DNA from 4 places in the Weizmannia sp. FSL K6-3076 genome. Region 2 is predicted to be linked to each of the others. Evidence: riboswitches for the same ligand, from Rfam matches in the RefSeq annotation. Region 2 holds a riboswitch; each other region holds the start of a gene.
What was found. Region 2 has a riboswitch for S-adenosylmethionine ahead of NSS95_RS13630 (sulfite exporter TauE/SafE family protein). Riboswitches for the same ligand answer to the same signal wherever they lie in the genome.
Positions count from the first base shown of each region.

Region 1: it holds a riboswitch for S-adenosylmethionine, as region 2 does, so the genes downstream of both, NSS95_RS01705 (bifunctional homocysteine S-methyltransferase/methylenetetrahydrofolate reductase) here and NSS95_RS13630 (sulfite exporter TauE/SafE family protein) in region 2, are expected to answer to the same signal.
Region 3: it holds a riboswitch for S-adenosylmethionine, as region 2 does, so the genes downstream of both, NSS95_RS02735 (methionine biosynthesis PLP-dependent protein) here and NSS95_RS13630 (sulfite exporter TauE/SafE family protein) in region 2, are expected to answer to the same signal.
Region 4: it holds a riboswitch for S-adenosylmethionine, as region 2 does, so the genes downstream of both, NSS95_RS03765 (O-acetylhomoserine aminocarboxypropyltransferase/cysteine synthase family protein) here and NSS95_RS13630 (sulfite exporter TauE/SafE family protein) in region 2, are expected to answer to the same signal.

Region 1 is NZ_JBBOWU010000001.1:360,854-365,039, forward strand. Features, by position in the region: gene NSS95_RS01695 (LCP family protein) at 193-1,152, shown strand; gene NSS95_RS01700 (hypothetical protein) at 1,323-1,949, shown strand; SAM riboswitch class I at 1,991-2,091, shown strand; gene NSS95_RS01705 (bifunctional homocysteine S-methyltransferase/methylenetetrahydrofolate reductase) at 2,160-3,995, shown strand.
Region 2 is NZ_JBBOWU010000001.1:2,858,318-2,862,503, reverse strand. Features, by position in the region: gene NSS95_RS13640 (purine/pyrimidine permease) at 1-595, opposite strand, end outside; gene NSS95_RS13635 (hypothetical protein) at 712-963, shown strand; gene NSS95_RS13630 (sulfite exporter TauE/SafE family protein) at 1,882-2,772, opposite strand; SAM riboswitch class I at 2,927-3,034, opposite strand; gene NSS95_RS13625 (amino acid permease) at 3,445-4,186, opposite strand, start outside.
Region 3 is NZ_JBBOWU010000001.1:598,198-602,383, forward strand. Features, by position in the region: gene NSS95_RS02725 (ABC transporter ATP-binding protein) at 191-1,087, shown strand; gene NSS95_RS02730 (ABC transporter permease) at 1,078-2,217, shown strand; SAM riboswitch class I at 2,326-2,445, shown strand; gene NSS95_RS02735 (methionine biosynthesis PLP-dependent protein) at 2,523-3,638, shown strand; gene metC (cystathionine beta-lyase) at 3,635-4,186, shown strand, end outside.
Region 4 is NZ_JBBOWU010000001.1:854,224-858,409, reverse strand. Features, by position in the region: gene NSS95_RS03770 (homoserine dehydrogenase) at 1-26, opposite strand, end outside; gene NSS95_RS03765 (O-acetylhomoserine aminocarboxypropyltransferase/cysteine synthase family protein) at 281-1,579, opposite strand; SAM riboswitch class I at 1,683-1,790, opposite strand; gene cls (cardiolipin synthase) at 1,890-3,335, opposite strand; gene NSS95_RS03755 (murein hydrolase activator EnvC family protein) at 3,564-4,186, opposite strand, start outside.

The DNA of each region.
Region 1 (4,186 bases), 2.5 Mb from region 2:
GCTCTTACCTGATGACAAACATCAATATACCGCTGGAAAATAAAAAACGCCTTAACTTTGGATGAAAGTTATGTGAAATCCCCCACAAATTATGATCTCGACAAAAATAACAAAATTTCATCAAAATCTTCGTGACAAATTGCCGCTTTTAGATAATAATAATGAAGACAGACTACTAAAACGAGGGATTCTATGGAGTCAAGAGTAGCGAAAAAAAAGAAAAAACGGTCAAGAGTCCGCTGGCGCAGAGTGTTCCTTATGCTCTTTTTACTGCTCATCGTCGCCGGCGCGGGTTACACAGCCTATCAATACTACGCTGGCGTTCATCAGACAGACCCGAATGATGCCTTAAATATGGACAATCTGGAATTTAACGGTAAAAAGGATGCAAATGGCCGCACCAATATTCTCCTTCTCGGAATTGATCGGCGCGGGCAAGAAGATTCAAGAACCGATACCATCATGATTGCCCAATATGACCCGAAGAATAACCAGGTGAAGCTCATTTCGATTATGCGTGACATTTATGCCGAAATTCCGGGGTATAGAAACTATAAAATTAACACAGCCTACTATCTTGGCAATCTGAAGAATCAAAAAAAGGGTGTTGAATTGCTGCGTCAAACACTCAAAACCAATTTTGACATTGATGTGCAATATTATGCACTTGTCGATTTCCAAGGTTTTGTTAAAATTGTCGATACCCTGGCGCCTCAAGGCATTGAAATGAACGTGGAACATAAAATGTCGGAAAACATCGGCTTGACGCTTTATCCTGGAAAACAGCTGATGCATGGGAAACAATTGCTCGCCTACGCACGATTCAGACATGACGCGCAAGGCGACTTTGGCCGGGTTGCCCGCCAGCAAAAAGTGCTTAAAGCGCTCCAATCTGAAGTTTTCAGCGTGAACGGTATCGCCAAAGCGCCGAAACTGCTTGGAACCATTCAGCCGTATATTGCCACCAATATGAGCAAAATGAACATTCTTGCGCTCGCCAAAGACGCCGTCGGAGGCAACCTCAAGGTAAAAACAATGACCGTACCGGTTGCCGGCACCTATACCAATGTCAGCTATCCGGGCGTCGGCGCCGCACTCGAAGTGGACAAAGAAAAAAATATAGAAGCCATCAAACAGTTTTTGGATGAATAACAGGGGCCGGTTCCGGCTCTTTTTTTTGTTGCAGACAGAAAGCCGTACCGGGAGCAAATTGTCCTTTTGGAGGGTTCAAAAAGACAAAAGAAAGCCGGACTAGGAGCAAATTGTCTTTTTGAAGGGTTCAAAAAGACAAAAGAGAGCCGTACCGGGAGCAAATTGTCCTTTTGGAGAGCTCTAAAAGACAAAAGAAAGCCGGACCAGGAGCAAATTGTCCTTTTGGAGAGCTCAAAAAGACAAAAGAGAGCTGGACCAGGAGCAAATTGTCCTTTTGGAGAGCTCAAAAAGACAAAAGAGAGTCGGATCAGGGGCGAATTGTCCTTTTGGAGGGCTCAAAAAGACAAAAGAAAGCCGGACCAAGAGCAAATTGTCTTTTTGAAGGGTTCAAAAAGAAAAAAGAGAGCCGTACCGGGAGCAAATTGTCTTTTTGGAGAGCTCAAAAAGACAAAAGAAAGCCGGACCAAGAGCAAATTGTCCTTTTGAAGGGCTCAAAAAGACAAAAGAAAGCCGGACCAAGAGCAAATTGTCTTTTTGAAGGGCCCAAAAAGACAAAAGAAAGCCGGACCAGGAGCAAATTGTCTTTTTGGAGAGTTCAAAAAGACAAAAGAAAGCCGTACCGGGAGCAAATTGTCTTTTTGGAGAGCTCAAAAAGACAAAAGAGAGTCGGACCAAGAGCAAATTGTCCTTTTGGAGAGCTCAAAAAGACAAAAGAAAGCCAATTAGACAATAGGGGCGAAACCGCATCCAATATGAATTTCAATTTCCCCCTTGTCATGTCACCCGAACAAGTGTAAAGTATAAATAAGTCAAAATTTTAAGTACGTTCAATTAAATAGCCTTATCAAGAGAGGCGGAGGGACTTGGCCCGATGAAACCTCAGCAACCAGCCATACGGCACGGTGCTAAATCCAACAGGTATACCTGAAAAGATAAGGAGCCATGTTATCATCTTGCCTCCTTTTCCGGGAGGCTTTTTTCATATCATGCAAAGGGAGTGTAAAAAGTTGGACTTTCTCGAAACGTTAAAAAACCGCATCCTTGTTGCGGACGGGGCAATGGGGACGCTGCTGTATGCATACGGCGCCGACACATGTTATGAGTCATTCAATCTGAGCCACCCGGAAGACATCCACGCGATCCACCGCGCCTATATCGAAGCTGGCGCATCGGTCATCCAGACCAACACGTACAGTGCCAACTATATCAAGCTTGCACAGTATGGACTGGATGAAAAAGTAAAAGACATCAACAAAGCGGCCGTCCGGATTGCAAAAGAGGCGGCAAACCGTGACACATTTATACTCGGCACAGTCGGCGGTATCCGCGGCCAGCGCAAAACCGAAGCAACACTTGCCGAAATCAAGCGTACGTTCCGCGAGCAGATTTTTCACCTCCTGGACGAAGGAGTTGATGCCCTGCTTTTGGAAACGTATTTTGACGCGGAAGAACTGTATACGGTCGTTGACATTGCGAAAAAAGAAGCGGATGTCCCGGTCATCGCCCAGTTCTCGCTTATCGAACCGGGCGTGCTCCAAAACGGAACCCCGGTCCGCGACGCGTTCAAGGAACTTGAAAACCGCGGCGCCGATGTGACCGGCCTGAACTGCCGGCTCGGCCCGCACCACATGATCCAGGCGTTCGAAGAAATCCCGATACCGAAGCGTGCCTTTTTGTCCGCATACCCGAATGCGAGTCTTTTAGATTACGAGGAAGGCCGGTTCACGTTCACAAATAACGCCGATTATTTTAAAACATGCGCCGAAAAACTGGTCGAACAGGGTGTGCGTCTGATCGGCGGCTGCTGCGGCACGACCCCAGCTCACATCAAAGCAATCGCAGACGGGGTGCAGGGGCTTTTGCCTGTCACAGAAAAAACGGTCCGCCCACCGAAAATTGAAATCGCAGCCGCCCCGGCGCAGCACGAACCACCGTTGCATGAAATCGTAAAAAAGCGCCGCTCTGTCATTGTCGAATTGGATACGCCGAAAACGCTGAACACGACTCGCTTTTTTGAAGGGGCAAAAGCGCTGCACGACGCCGGCATCGATGCCTTGACAATGGCCGACAACTCGCTTGCAAGCCCGCGCATCAGCAACACAGCGATTGCTTCAATTTTAAAAGAGAAACATGGCATCCGGCCGCTTGTTCATATTACATGCCGTGATCGTAATTTGATCGGGCTGCAGTCGCACTTAATGGGCCTTGCTGCGCTCGGGATTGACCAGGTGCTTGCCATCACGGGGGATCCGACAAAAATCGGCGACTTCCCGGGAGCGACGAGCGTATACGATTTGTCATCCATGGAACTGATCGCAATGATCAAGCAATTCAATGATGGCATCTCCCATTCCGGCAAATCGCTTCACAGGAAAACGAATTTTTCCGTCGCGGCTGCATTTAACCCGAACGTCCGCAATCTTGATAAAACGGTCGGGAGGTTGGAGCGCAAAATCCGCCACGGTGCCGATTATTTTATCACCCAGCCTGTGTTCAGCACGGAAAAAATCGAGCAAATCCATGAAGCAACGAAGCATTTGGACGCGCCGATCTATCTTGGCATTATGCCGCTTACCAGCTACCGGAACGCGGTCTTTCTGCACAATGAAGTGCCGGGCATCAAACTGACGGATGAAATTTTGGCGGCGATGGAAAAAACAAATGGCGACCCTGCAAAAGCGCGTGAAGAAAGCCTTGCGATCAGCCGTAACTTGATCGATGCGGCCCTCGCCTATTTCAACGGCATTTACCTGATTACGCCGCTCGAACGCTATGAACTCACAGTGGAATGCACGCGCTACATCCACGAAAAAACAGCAGTGCGAGGCGCAGGCATTGTCTGAGACTGCAACGAAAAGAGTACAGGCGGATTCATTGAAGTGAAACTTTGATAGCACTGTCCAATTGCAAGATTAAGAAAAGAGCTCAAGAAGACAAAACGAAACCTTGACCGGCGTCAGCCCCGGCGAGATGCATGCACTTTAAACTCAATCAAAAGTGGCACCGGCATCGCCAGCATCGGAACGCGGCCCAG
Region 2 (4,186 bases):
ACAAAATCCAGCCACAAATCAAGCCGAGCATGATCGAATATTGCTTGACCCACGGTTTCTTTACATGGCCAAAATAGAATGTAAGCAATACGGTGACAAGGCTCAAAACGGCAACAAGCGGCCGGACTTCCTGATGGGCACCCGTAATGCCGAGCATCCCTTTCATAAAAGAGCCGCTCAACTGCAGCACCAACAACAGCAAATAAATAAATGTCACTACCGGCGTAAACAGTTTATTTAATTGGTCCACAAGTCCGGTAAAAGCGAGCAGGAAGAAAAAGATGCCGGTTACAATCAGTGCGCCTGCCAAATATTGCAGAGATTCAGTGCTTGAACTGTACAAGCTGCCGACAAGCCCTGCATAAATGGCAAACACGCTCCACCACAACCCGGCCGGCCCTTCATTGATGGGCATTCTGTGGCCGAAAATTCCTTGCAAAAGGCCGCCGATCCCGAGTACAAAAAGCGTCCGCTGCACAAACAGGGCAGTCTCACCTGCACTGAAATGGAAAGCATCCGCAATGGCAATCGGGGCCGCGATCGACCCGGCGATCATAAATGCCATCCATTGCAGCGACGAAATCAATGTTTTCATAGACACACCGTTCTTTCCGTTCAAAAAATGGAAAATACCAGTAAATATAATTATAGCAAAACAGGTTTTACATTTTAAACATAAAACACTTCGCCGATGGGGGAGGGATAGCGGGCATGGCGGACAGCGGCATAAACAGGGGTTGCAAACCGGACGGGGCGCGGGTTAAGCCATGTTTTTTGATTTGCAAAAAGTTCTTGGTCGGTCTTCATGCAGAACGCTTCTCGTATGAACTTGTTAATAAAAGAAGTTTGCGGCTGCCTTCACTTAGGTGTGCTATGATGGTTTTTCATTTTTTGCTGGTGCTGTATGGTAGCGGCATGGCCGGTTATGTTAAGGAAGCGAGCAAAAAAGTCGTTGTTTCTTAACATAGAGGCCGTCTATGTTGAGGAAGCGAACAAAAATTGCCTTGTTCCTTAACATAGAGGCCGTCTACGTTAAGGAAGCGAGCGAAAAAGGTGCTGTTCCTTAACATAGAGGCCGTCTACGTTAAGGAAGCGAGGTCAAAAGTCGTTGTTCCTTAACATAGAGCCCGTCTACGTTAAGAAAGCGAGCGAAAATAGCTTTGTTTCTTAACATAGAGGTCGGCTACGTTAAGGAAGCGAGCGAAAATTGCGTTGTTCCTTAACATAGAGTACGTCTACGTGAAGAAAGCGAGCAAAAAAGGTGTTGTTTCTTAACATAGAGGCTGTCTACGTAAAGGAAGCGAGGTAAAAAGACATTGTTCCTTAACATAGTGCACGTCTACATTAAGGAAGCGAGCAAAAAAAGTGTTGTTTCTTAACATAGAGCCCGTCTACGTTAAGAAAGCGAGCAAAAAAGACGTTGTTCCTTAACATAGAGGCCGTCTATGTTGAGGAAGCGAGGTCAAAAGGCGTTGTTCCTTAACATAGAGCCCGTCTACGTAAAGGAAGCGAGCGAAAAAGACGTTGTTTCTTAACATAGAGTGCGTCTACATTAAGGAAGCGAGGTAAAAAGACATTGTTCCTTAACATAGAGCATGTCTACATTAAGGAAGCGAGAAAAAATTATATTGTTCCTTAACATAGAGGCCGTCTACGTTAAGAAAGTTCGGTAAAAAGATGTTGTTTCTTAACATAGAGGTCGTCTACGTAAAGGAAGCGCGGTAAAAAGACGTTGTTTCTTAACATAGAGCGCCTCTACATTAAGGAAGCGAGCAAAAAAGGCACTGTTCCTTCAAATAGAAGCGTCTATGTTCATTCTTTGCCAAAATTTGTTTAGGTAAAAACAATCCGGGCAATGGATCCCTTGCCCGAAAACATTCCTTATTCTGTGACGCTTACGCTGGCGCTGGCAACTGCCCGTTTGTGTCTTCTGATTGTATAGAAAATGAGGATGGCCCATATTGCCGCAATGGCTGTATAGGTAACGCCGTACCAGCCGCTACCGGCGCCCGCCATTTTTAATAAAGTTTGCACGTTGCTGAACACAATCATGCCGCTGACAATGACAGCCAGCAAATGAGCCGGTAAAATTTTAACCAGATAGGCTGCAATCGGCGCGGCGATCAGGCCGCCAAGCATGAGGGCGATCGTCCAAATCCAGTTAATTTGCATAGCGCCGAGGGATAAGAGGAAACCGATGCTTGATGCCAAGGATACAGCAAATTCACTAGTATCCACCGAGCCGATCACTTTCCGCGGTTCGATGTCATTTCTGGACAGCAAAGCCGGTGTGGCGATAGGGCCCCAGCCACCGCCCCCCGTTGCATCAAAAAATCCTGCGACAAAGCCAAGTGGGATAAAAAATATGTTTGACCTGGTTTGCTTTTTGACTTTCGACGCCCCGCGCGTATTGAACAGAAACCGGGTAAGAATATAGAGGCCAAGGGCGATCAGAAAAATAGAAATGTACGGTTTTAATGTGCTTGCAGGAAGATGGCTAAGCACGGTTGCCCCGAGAAAGGCGCCGACAGCTCCAGGTACAACCAGTTTCCAAATGATCCCTTTATCGACATTCCCAAATTTCATATGTGAAACTCCGGAAGCCGCCGTTGTAAAAACTTCCGCCAAATGCACAGAAGCTGACGCGACAGCCGGCGCAATCCCGAAAGCTAGCAAAAGTGAGGTTGAAGTCACCCCGTAACCCATTCCAAGAGATCCATCCACCAATTGCGCGGCAAGGCCGACAAGTGCTAAGATAATTAATTTTTGCATGTTCAAGTTCCTCGCTTTCTTCATTCATAAATTTAATTCATCCTGATGTAGAGGAATTATACGCATCAGGGCCTATCCTGGTTCAAACGGCCGGCCTTGCAGAAATAAAAAACTTTCCGCCATTTTTACGGAAAGACAGCGAGTAAAGGATAAGCGCTTATCTTTCAAAATGGTACCCATTTTGCTGGAATTGGCACCTTGCTGCTCGCTGCAGGTTGCCGGACTTCATCGGGCCAGATCCCTCCGTCGCTCTTGATAAGTTATTTGTTGTTTAAAATTTTATCAGAAAATAAATGGAAGTCAATATAATTATTTCAAGTTTTTTTATCGGATTTATCCGAATGGAGGGATAAAGAAAAAAACTCCCTATCAGATCACGCTCTGTCGGGAGTTTTTTTTCTTTACGCTGATTGGTTTTTTTAAAGCAGGTTCAGAACCAGGCGGGGCATCATGGCCGCTTTCATTTGCTTCACAAAACGAAAAAGAGTCCAAACGGGTTGGCGTGCCGCCCATTCTGGCAGTTTGACACGCCGTGCACACCGTGTCTGTCCTCTCACCGCCAAGGGAACCGGTTTTATCAACACCGCTTGTTTGTGCTCGCTTATCGCGCAGTTGTATTTCTGTCCTCTCCCTGCCCAAAAGACCGGTTTTATCAACACAGCCGGCTGGAGCCTATTCCTTTCCTTTGATTCTCAGTGACAGGACGACGAGCACGATTAAAATAGCAAGGCAGACGCTTGTTCCAATCGGGTTTCCGCCGCCCAGCAAAAAGGACAGGAAAATGCCTGCCAGTGCAAGCAGCGCAATCCAGACCATGAAAGGATACCCTTTTACACGGAAGGAAGGCAATTTTGCATACGACTTCCGGAGCCGCAGTTCGGCTGCGCAGATGGCGATCCAAACAAGGACGACGGTAAATCCCGGGATGGTCATCAAATAGCTGATGACCTCATTCGGCGTAAGATAGGCCAGAATCACGCCGGCTAAAATAAACAGTGAGGTCAGCAAAATACTAATGAGCGGGACGCCTTTCCGGGAAATTTTTAAAAAGGCGTGCGGCGCTTCTCCGGACTGTGCCATGTTAAACAGTGTGCGTGAAGTGGCATAAATGCCGGAATTGGCGGCAGAAAGAACGGCCGTCAAGAGCACAAAATTCATCACATGGGCGGCAGCGGGGATCCCTGTGCGGCTGAATACCTGTACAAACGGGCTTTCCACGGAAGAAACCTGATTCCACGGGACAATGCCACAAATGACCAGGATTGGCAAAATATAAAAAAGCATGACACGAATAACGGTCTGTTTAATCACACGCGGCAACACTTTCTCGCTGTCTTTTGTTTCCGAAACGGTAACGCCGATCAGTTCCGCCCCGCCGTATGAAAACATAACGATCAGAAAAGCATTGAACGTA
Region 3 (4,186 bases), 2.3 Mb from region 2:
ACAAGAAAAAATTTTTTGACTGGATAGAGCGGATTCATAAAGAATCCCGCTTTTTTTGGTGGTTGCCGCCAATATGTGCAGCAGCAGTTTGTTTTTTCGGTGACACCACGCAAAAATTTCGGTGACAATGGCGCTGCGGCCTATTAAAATAGGTGATAAGATCTTGTGAATTAACGGGGGAGGGATTGTTTTGTTAAGGGTAAACAATGTGTCAGTAGAGATAGAGAAGTCAAAAATTTTGGAAGATATAAGTTTTTCTGCTGAACCAGGGGAGATTATTGGCCTGGTTGCTCCAAATGGATCCGGCAAGACGACGCTTTTAAATGCGATATCCAACCTGATTCCTGCTTCAAAAGGCGAAATTAGTATTTACGGCATGAATTATAAAATGCATCGGGAAAAAATCCTTAAAAAAATATTTTTTTTGCAAGACCATACAGTATTGTATCCAAATTTAACAGGGAGAGAGCATTTAAAACTTGTACAAAGATTATGGGAGAGCAAACAAGAATGTGGCGCTGTTATTGAAAAATTAAGCATGGGTTCCTATATCGACAAAAGGGTTTCAAAATATTCGCTTGGCATGCAGCAAAGGCTGCTATTTGGGATGTGCTTGATCAGTTCTTGTGATTTGCTATTGATGGACGAGCCGATGAATGGGCTGGACCCATCCAATATTAAACTGATAAGCAAATCCATTAAGCAACTTAGAGATGAAAATAAAATTGTATTTTTTTCTTCCCATATTCTGAACAATGTTGATGAATTATGTGATCGTGTCATCTTTTTAAAGCAAGGAAGAATGGTTTACGAAAGCAGAAAAAATAATCCGGACTTTAATAAATACATCATCATTAAGTTAGAGAATGGGAATGATGCGGATAAAGTTCTTTCCCTATTTAAAGATGAAGAAATTAAAAATGCCACAGCCAATGAAGTATGGGCGGAGATAGATTCGAGTAAAAGCTCCTTTGTGGTAAATCAGGCATTCGAACAAGACATGAAATTTAAATCATTTTTCATAGGGCAAAAAGGCAGCCAACTAATTTATGAGGAAATATACGAAGGTGAAGATAAATGGGGCTAATCAAATTAGAGACATTGCGATTCATTAGAAATAAAAAAAATTTGACTGTTTTTATTGCTGCTATTTTGATTGTTTTCATTTTGTTTGCAATTACTTTCGTGGGAGCAAAGAGAATGGACCCGCTCAATGAATATCAGGATAACAAATCCTCACTGGAAAATGCCATTTCACACATGGAATCAAATCCAAATAAGAGTGAAGCAAAGAAGAAAGCACTTGCGGGTTTGCAGGAGGAGTTACGCCTTCGTACAGAACAAATACAAGCTCATGAAGCAGGGGATTGGAAGCAAGAACTGAAATTGCAGATCGCTTTAGATAAAAAATTAATTGCTGGGATTAATGCCGGAACAATTGTTTTTGGTAATAAAAAAATTGTTCCGCAGACAGAAAAAGCAATACAGCTCAATACCATTCTGCTTAAACAAAATATTCATCCGGTAATAGAGTCGTTCGAAACCCCGGGTATTAACTTTACATATCGTATTCTTTTTTACGTATTCCCGTTCTTAATGCCTCTTCTCATTGCAGTTTTAATTGGTGATATTTCAACAAGAGACAAACAAGGCGGTATTAATCATTTTGTAAATGTTTTGCCAGTGAAGCTCAAGAAAATATTGGATGCGAGAATCTTCACTTCATTTGTTTACAGCCTTGCCATCACGATTGTTATCCTGGTTGTTGCGCTCATTATTGGTAGCATCATAAGCCATTTGGGGAGTTGGAAGTACCCTGTGGCGATCAATTTAAACGGGACAGAAGTATTGTGGATTTCAATTGCCCGGTTTTTGGGCAGATCGCTTTTACTAATCCTATGTCTTCTATTATTTATTTCTGTTTTCACGCAGTTTTTAAATACCTTTATTCGAAATCAATTGCTTCTGATGCTCGTTTTGGTGGCTTGTTTTTGTTTTGAGGAAATGATGAGCGGATTTAAGACAAAGTTGTATGCTGTTATGCATATCATCCCTTTTACATTTGTGGATGTGCCGAATATAGTGAATGGAGAAAGTGCAGCAAAATTCAGGAATGAGTATATCAATACTACAGACGGAGTCATTACGCTTCTCCTTTCATCTTTGCTGTTTTATTTTCTCACCATATGGATTATCCATAAGAAAAACAAAATTTAAAAAAAGCTTGACGAATCCGAAAAAAAGGGATAAATTGAACGTAAGCAATTTTTAGGTTCGTTGTGTAATTTCTTTTGCGGCGTTGATGGCAAATTTCATATTGGTGTTTTCTTATCAAGAGAGGTTGAGGGAATGGCCCGATGAAGCCTCAGCAACCTTCAATGCTTTTACGCGTTGAAAAGGTGCTAAGTCCTGCAAGTTATGGGATCATAACTTGAAAGATAAGAAGATGGTTCATGCACGAAAGGAATGGCCTTCTTCTTATTGGAGAAGGCTTTTTGATTTTAAGTGAGGGAGTGTCCATCATGTATCATACAGAAACAAAACTTGCACAAATCGGAAACCGCAGTGACCGCGTGACAGGTGCGGTGAACCCGCCTGTTTATTTTTCTACCGCTTACCGCCACGAAGGCATTGGGCAGTCAACCGGTTTCGATTATTCCCGTACCGGCAACCCGACGCGCCAGTTGCTTGAAGAAGCGATTGCGGATCTGGAGGGCGGGGACCGCGGGTTTGCGTGCAGTTCCGGCATGGCTGCGATTTTCACTGTTTTATCTTTGTTCCAGGCCGGCGATGAGTGGATTGTGAGTGATGATTTATATGGCGGCACCTACCGCCTGCTGGAGCAGGGATATAAAAAATGGGGGCTTTGTTGTAAGTACGTGAATACGTGCAACCCGGAAAATATTGAACAAGAAATCACCCCGAAAACGAAAGCCATTTTCCTCGAAACGCCGACAAACCCCCTCATGCAGCAGACGGATATCGGCGCAGTGGCTGAAATTGCGAAAAGGCACGGAATCCTGCTGATTGTAGACAATACTTTTTACACCCCGCTTTTGCAGCAGCCGATTAAAGAAGGCGCTGATATTGTAGTCCATAGCGCGACGAAATATCTTGGCGGGCATAACGACGTGCTGGCCGGTCTGATCGTGGCAAAGGGTGCTGAACTTTGCGAGCAGCTTTTTCTGTACCATAACGGTGCCGGCGCCACCCTCAGTCCGTTTGATTCGTGGCTTCTGATGCGCGGCATGAAAACGCTGGCGCTTAGGATGGAAAAACACGAAAAAAATGCAAAAGCTGTGGCGGCATTTTTAAGCGCGCATCCGGATGTAAAAGATGTGCTGTATCCGGGCCGCGGCGGGATGCTTTCTTTCCGTGTAAAAGAAGAATCATGGGTCGACCCGTTTTTACGCGGCCTGTCTTTGATTACATTTGCCGAAAGCCTCGGTGGGACGGAAAGTTTTATCACTTACCCGGCTACACAGACGCATGCCGACATTCCGGAAGAAAAACGGATTGCTTCAGGCGTAGACAATTGCCTTTTGCGCTTTTCAGTCGGAATTGAAAATGAACGCGATTTGCTTGCAGATATTGAAAAAGCTTTTGCCAACATTCACGAAGGGGTGCAAACACGATGACAAATGAAGATTATTCTTTTCAAACGAGGCTTTTACATAACAGCCATAAAATAGACCCGGCGACCGGTGCTGTGAGTGTACCGATCCAGCATGCTTCGACATACCACCAGGCGGACATTGACCAGTTCGGTAAATACGATTACAGCCGCTCGCTCAATCCAACGAGGGAAGCGCTCGAGGATGTCATCGCCGAACTCGAAGGCGGTGTCAAAGGTTTCGCGTTTGCTTCCGGGATGGCGGCGATTTCAACCGCGTTTCTGCTTTTGTCGGCGGGCGACCATGTTGTCATCACCGAAGATGTGTATGGCGGCACGTTCCGGATGGTGACAGAAGTCCTGACCCGGCTTGGTATTGAACATACATTTGTAGATATGACCAACCTTGAAGAAGTGCGGCAGGCCGTCCGCCCGAACACGAAGGCTTTTTATGTGGAAACCCCTTCAAACCCGCTTTTAAAAGTGACGGATATCCGTGCGGTGAGTGAACTGGCAAAGGAAACCGGGGCGCTCACCTTTGTCGACAACACCTTTTTAACGCCTGCCCTGCAG
Region 4 (4,186 bases), 2.0 Mb from region 2:
AGCAGCGCTGCTTTAATCACTCTCATTATCCAAACTCCTCCCTACATCTAGCGCTCTTTCGCCTCTGAAGCGTTTTGTTCATTTAAAACGGTCAAGCGGTCCGACAGTATTCGGTGCAGCCGGTATCCAGAAGCTCCCGATCTGGATCAGGTATGCAGACCGTCCGGGCCGCAACATTGTTCAATGGGATCAGCCCAGAACATCGTATAAGTTTTCCGGATCGCCTGTTGGCATTCGCATGGCGGCCTTCGCACGAATCTGCCGGACCCGCTCCCCGCTTTTACCGGGCTGTAACGGCTGTTGCTTTTGTAATGGCCTGATCGAGGTCGGCTGTCAAATCTTCGACGGCTTCAAGCCCGACGGACAGGCGGATCAAATCGCCTGTGACCCCTGATTTTTCCAGTTCTTCATCGCTCAGCTGCGAATGCGTAGTCGTTGCCGGGTGGATGATCAGCGATTTCGCGTCGCCGACATTCGCTACATGCGACCACAGCTTAATATTGTCGATCACGCGTCTTCCTGTTTCCCGGCCGCCTTTCACACCAAAGTTGACAATGGAGCCGTAACCGCCGTTCAAATATTTTTGCGCCAGCTCATGGGACGGATGGTCTTCAAGGCCCGGGTAATTGACCCAAGCAACATCTGGATGGTTTTTCAGAAATTCCGCGACTTTCAATGCATTTTCGTTATGCCTTTCCACACGCAGATGCAGCGTTTCAAGCCCTTGCAGGAATAAAAAGGCGTTGTCCGGGCTTAAAGCAGGCCCGAAGTCGCGCAAAAGCTGAACGCGAAGTTTTGTGGCGAACGCAGCCTGTGCCGTGTCGACGCCGTAGCGCAAGCCGTGATAGCTCGGATCCGGTTCGCTAAAGTCCGGGAATTTGTCTGTGTTCCAGTCAAAACACCCGCCGTCAACGGCAACACCGCCGATCGCCGTTCCGTGCCCGCCGATCCATTTTGTCGCCGAATGGACAACCACGTCCGCGCCCCATTTGATCGGATTCGCACCATACGGAGAAGCAAACGTGTTGTCGACAATCAAAGGAATACCGTTTTCATGGGCCACTTCCGCCACTTTTTCCACGTCGAGCACCTGCAGGCTTGGGTTGCCGATAATTTCCGCGTACAATGCTTTTGTTTTCGGGGTGATCGCCTGGCGGAACGCTTCAGGGTCGGACCCGTCCACAAACTTGACGTTAATGCCGTATTTCGGCAATGTCACAGCAAACAAATTATAGGTGCCGCCGTAAAGATTGCTGGCGGATACGATGTCATCACCCGCACGCACGATGTTCAAAATGGAAAAGGCAATGGCCGATGCGCCGGATGATAAACCGACAGCCGCTGTTCCGCCTTCCAGTGCAGCAACACGTTTTTCAAAAACATCCACAGTCGGATTGCCGAGACGGGAATAAATGAAACCTTCTTTTGATAAATTGAAGACGCCCTCCGCATGTTCTGTATCCGGAAAAACGTAAGAAGTCGTCCGGTATACCGGTACGGCGCGCGATCCTGTCGCCGGGTCCGGTTCCTGGCCGCCGTGCAACAATAAAGTTTCCGGTTGGAATGATGGTTGTGTCATTTTAAAGCCTCCTGATTTTTTAAAATTTTTTCGTGAAAGATGGAAGAGGAAATGAAAAAACCCTCTTCGTAAGGGAAGAGGGTTACAATGTATGTAAGTTCCTCCCTTATCTTTCAGACGCATGTCTGTAGGAATTAGCACCTTTTCAGGCAAATGCCTGAAGGTTGCCGGGCTTCGCAGGGCCTAGTCCCTCCGCCGCTCTCGATAAGAGTTTCTTTTCATAATTCAATTTTGAATGACTTATTGTTTAAGATTATAGAAGAACAATGGCAAACCGTCAACCTTTTTTTGAAAAAATTTTCTTTTTCTTCTACAATATTGGCGACAATAGCCGGGAAATGGACTCTTTAAACCGCACATAAAGCGGCCGGTTCTGGTAATCATGGAGCGTTAATTCGGTTGATTCGGCCATATCGTCCCGGAAAACGCCGGCAAGTGTGCCGGAAAGCTCACGGTCGTACAGCACGGCGTTCACTTCAAAATTGAGACGGAAACTGCGCACATCGATATTGGCCGTCCCAACGGAAGCAATTTTCCCGTCTACGACAATCATTTTCGCATGGATGAACCCTTTTTGATAAATGTACACTTTGACGCCCGTTTTTAACAGCTGGCCGATGTTGGAAAGCGTCGCCCAATAGACAAACATATGATCCGGTTTATTTGGAATCATAATCCGAACATCCACTCCGGATAAGGCGGCAAGCGTCAGCGCATTCAGGAGGCTGTCATCCGGAATAAAATACGGTGTTTGCAAATAAATATATTTTTTGGCGGAATTGATCATTTTAATATAGCTGTTTTTAATCTGCTCCCATTCAGAATCGGGGCCGCTTGAGACGATTTGGATATCGGTTTCACCCTGCGATGGGATGACCGGGAAATAACGTTCTTCATCTCTTACATCATGCGGTGACGCCTGATTCCAGTCCAAAATAAAGCGGGTCTGCATGGCATAAACAGCACTCCCTACAATCCGTAGATGCGTATCCCGCCAGTAACCGAATTTCTTATTCAGGCCAAGATACTCATCCCCGACATTAAAACCGCCGATATATCCGATCTGCCCATCAATAATCGCCAATTTCCGGTGATTCCTGAAATTGACGCGCAAATTGACGAGCGGGATCCGGGCAGGAAAAAAGGACGCCACTTCCCCACCAGCAACAACAAGCGGCCGGAAAAATTTGCGGCGGAACAGCATCCGCGACCCCATATCATCATAAAGCAGCCGCACCTTTACGCCTTCTCTTGCTTTTTGCGACAGCAGTTCAATCAATTCATGGCCGAGGCGGTCATTCCGGAAAATATAATATACAAGATGAATACTGTCTTTTGCATTCCGGATGTCTTCAAATAAAGCCTCGAATTTTTTCCTGCCGTCTGTAAATATATCGACGTGATTGTCCTGGGAAAGGATTGCCCCGTCATTCATCAGCAGCATATAAACGAGATCCTTGTACTGGATTGTCCGCTCATCATGAAACGGAAACCGGTTTTCGCGCAGCAGTTCAATTTGCTGCTGGGAAATTTCTTTAATGCCGATCTTCTCCTGTACCTTCCAGTCAAAAATTTTCCGGCGGCTTAAATTTTGCCCGAATACCAAATACAGGATAAAGCCGGCAATCGGCAGGAATAATAGCACCAAAAGCCATGCCCAAGTTGCGCCGACATCTCGCCGTTCCAGGAAAATAACGGTTCCCGCCAGAATAAAATTCAAAAGAAACAAGATAACCAGTAGTACCGTTATAATCATTGCGTTCTCCTTTTCGTACACCCTTTGTTCCTGCTTGAGGTTTGTTCCCGGCCGGTATCCGGGAACACGGTGAAGTGTTTTGGAATTGATATAGGATATGTTTGCGCAGCAAAAATAACAATTGTATCATACCATAATATTTGCGCCTTACCTATCGTACAGCACTTTCCCTGCCATTGCATGCAAAAAGAACCGCACCAATGGATACGGTTCTTTTTTTCGTCCTTATTAAAAGTTAACATAGTTTCTCGGGTTTTGGGCACCGGTATGTGGCGGTGGTGTCCAGCGGCCGTTATAAATTTCAAAGTGAAGATGCGGTCCTGTTGATTCCCCGGTATTTCCCATTGCTCCGATCTGCTGCCCTTTGCTGACGTGCTGCCCGGTGCTGACGCTGTACGAGCTCAAATGGGCATAAACGGTTGTGTACAACTTCCCGTTAATATAGTGGGTGATCATGACGCAATTCCCGTATGAAGAAGAGTGGTACGCCCTGAACACGACACCGTCGGCTGCAGCGACAACCGGTGTCCCGATGCTGTTGGCAATGTCAATGCCCGGATGGAACCCGCCGGAACGCCCGCCGAATTCAGATGAAATATATCCGGATGCCGGTCGCGTAAAGGACCCGGAAGATACTTGCGGAAGGGATCCGCCGGAATGGCTCCCGGAACTTGACTTGACCGATGCAGAGCGGGTTGTCCCTGCGTTTGATCCTGCTGATCCTGTTGATCCTGCATTCGTTTGTGCCTTTGCTGCTGCATCTGCTTTTGCTGCAGCCTTTCTTTCTTCCTCCGCTTGCTTTTTCGCAAACGCAATGGCTTTTTCAATGGAAGCTTTTTGGTCAGCCAGGA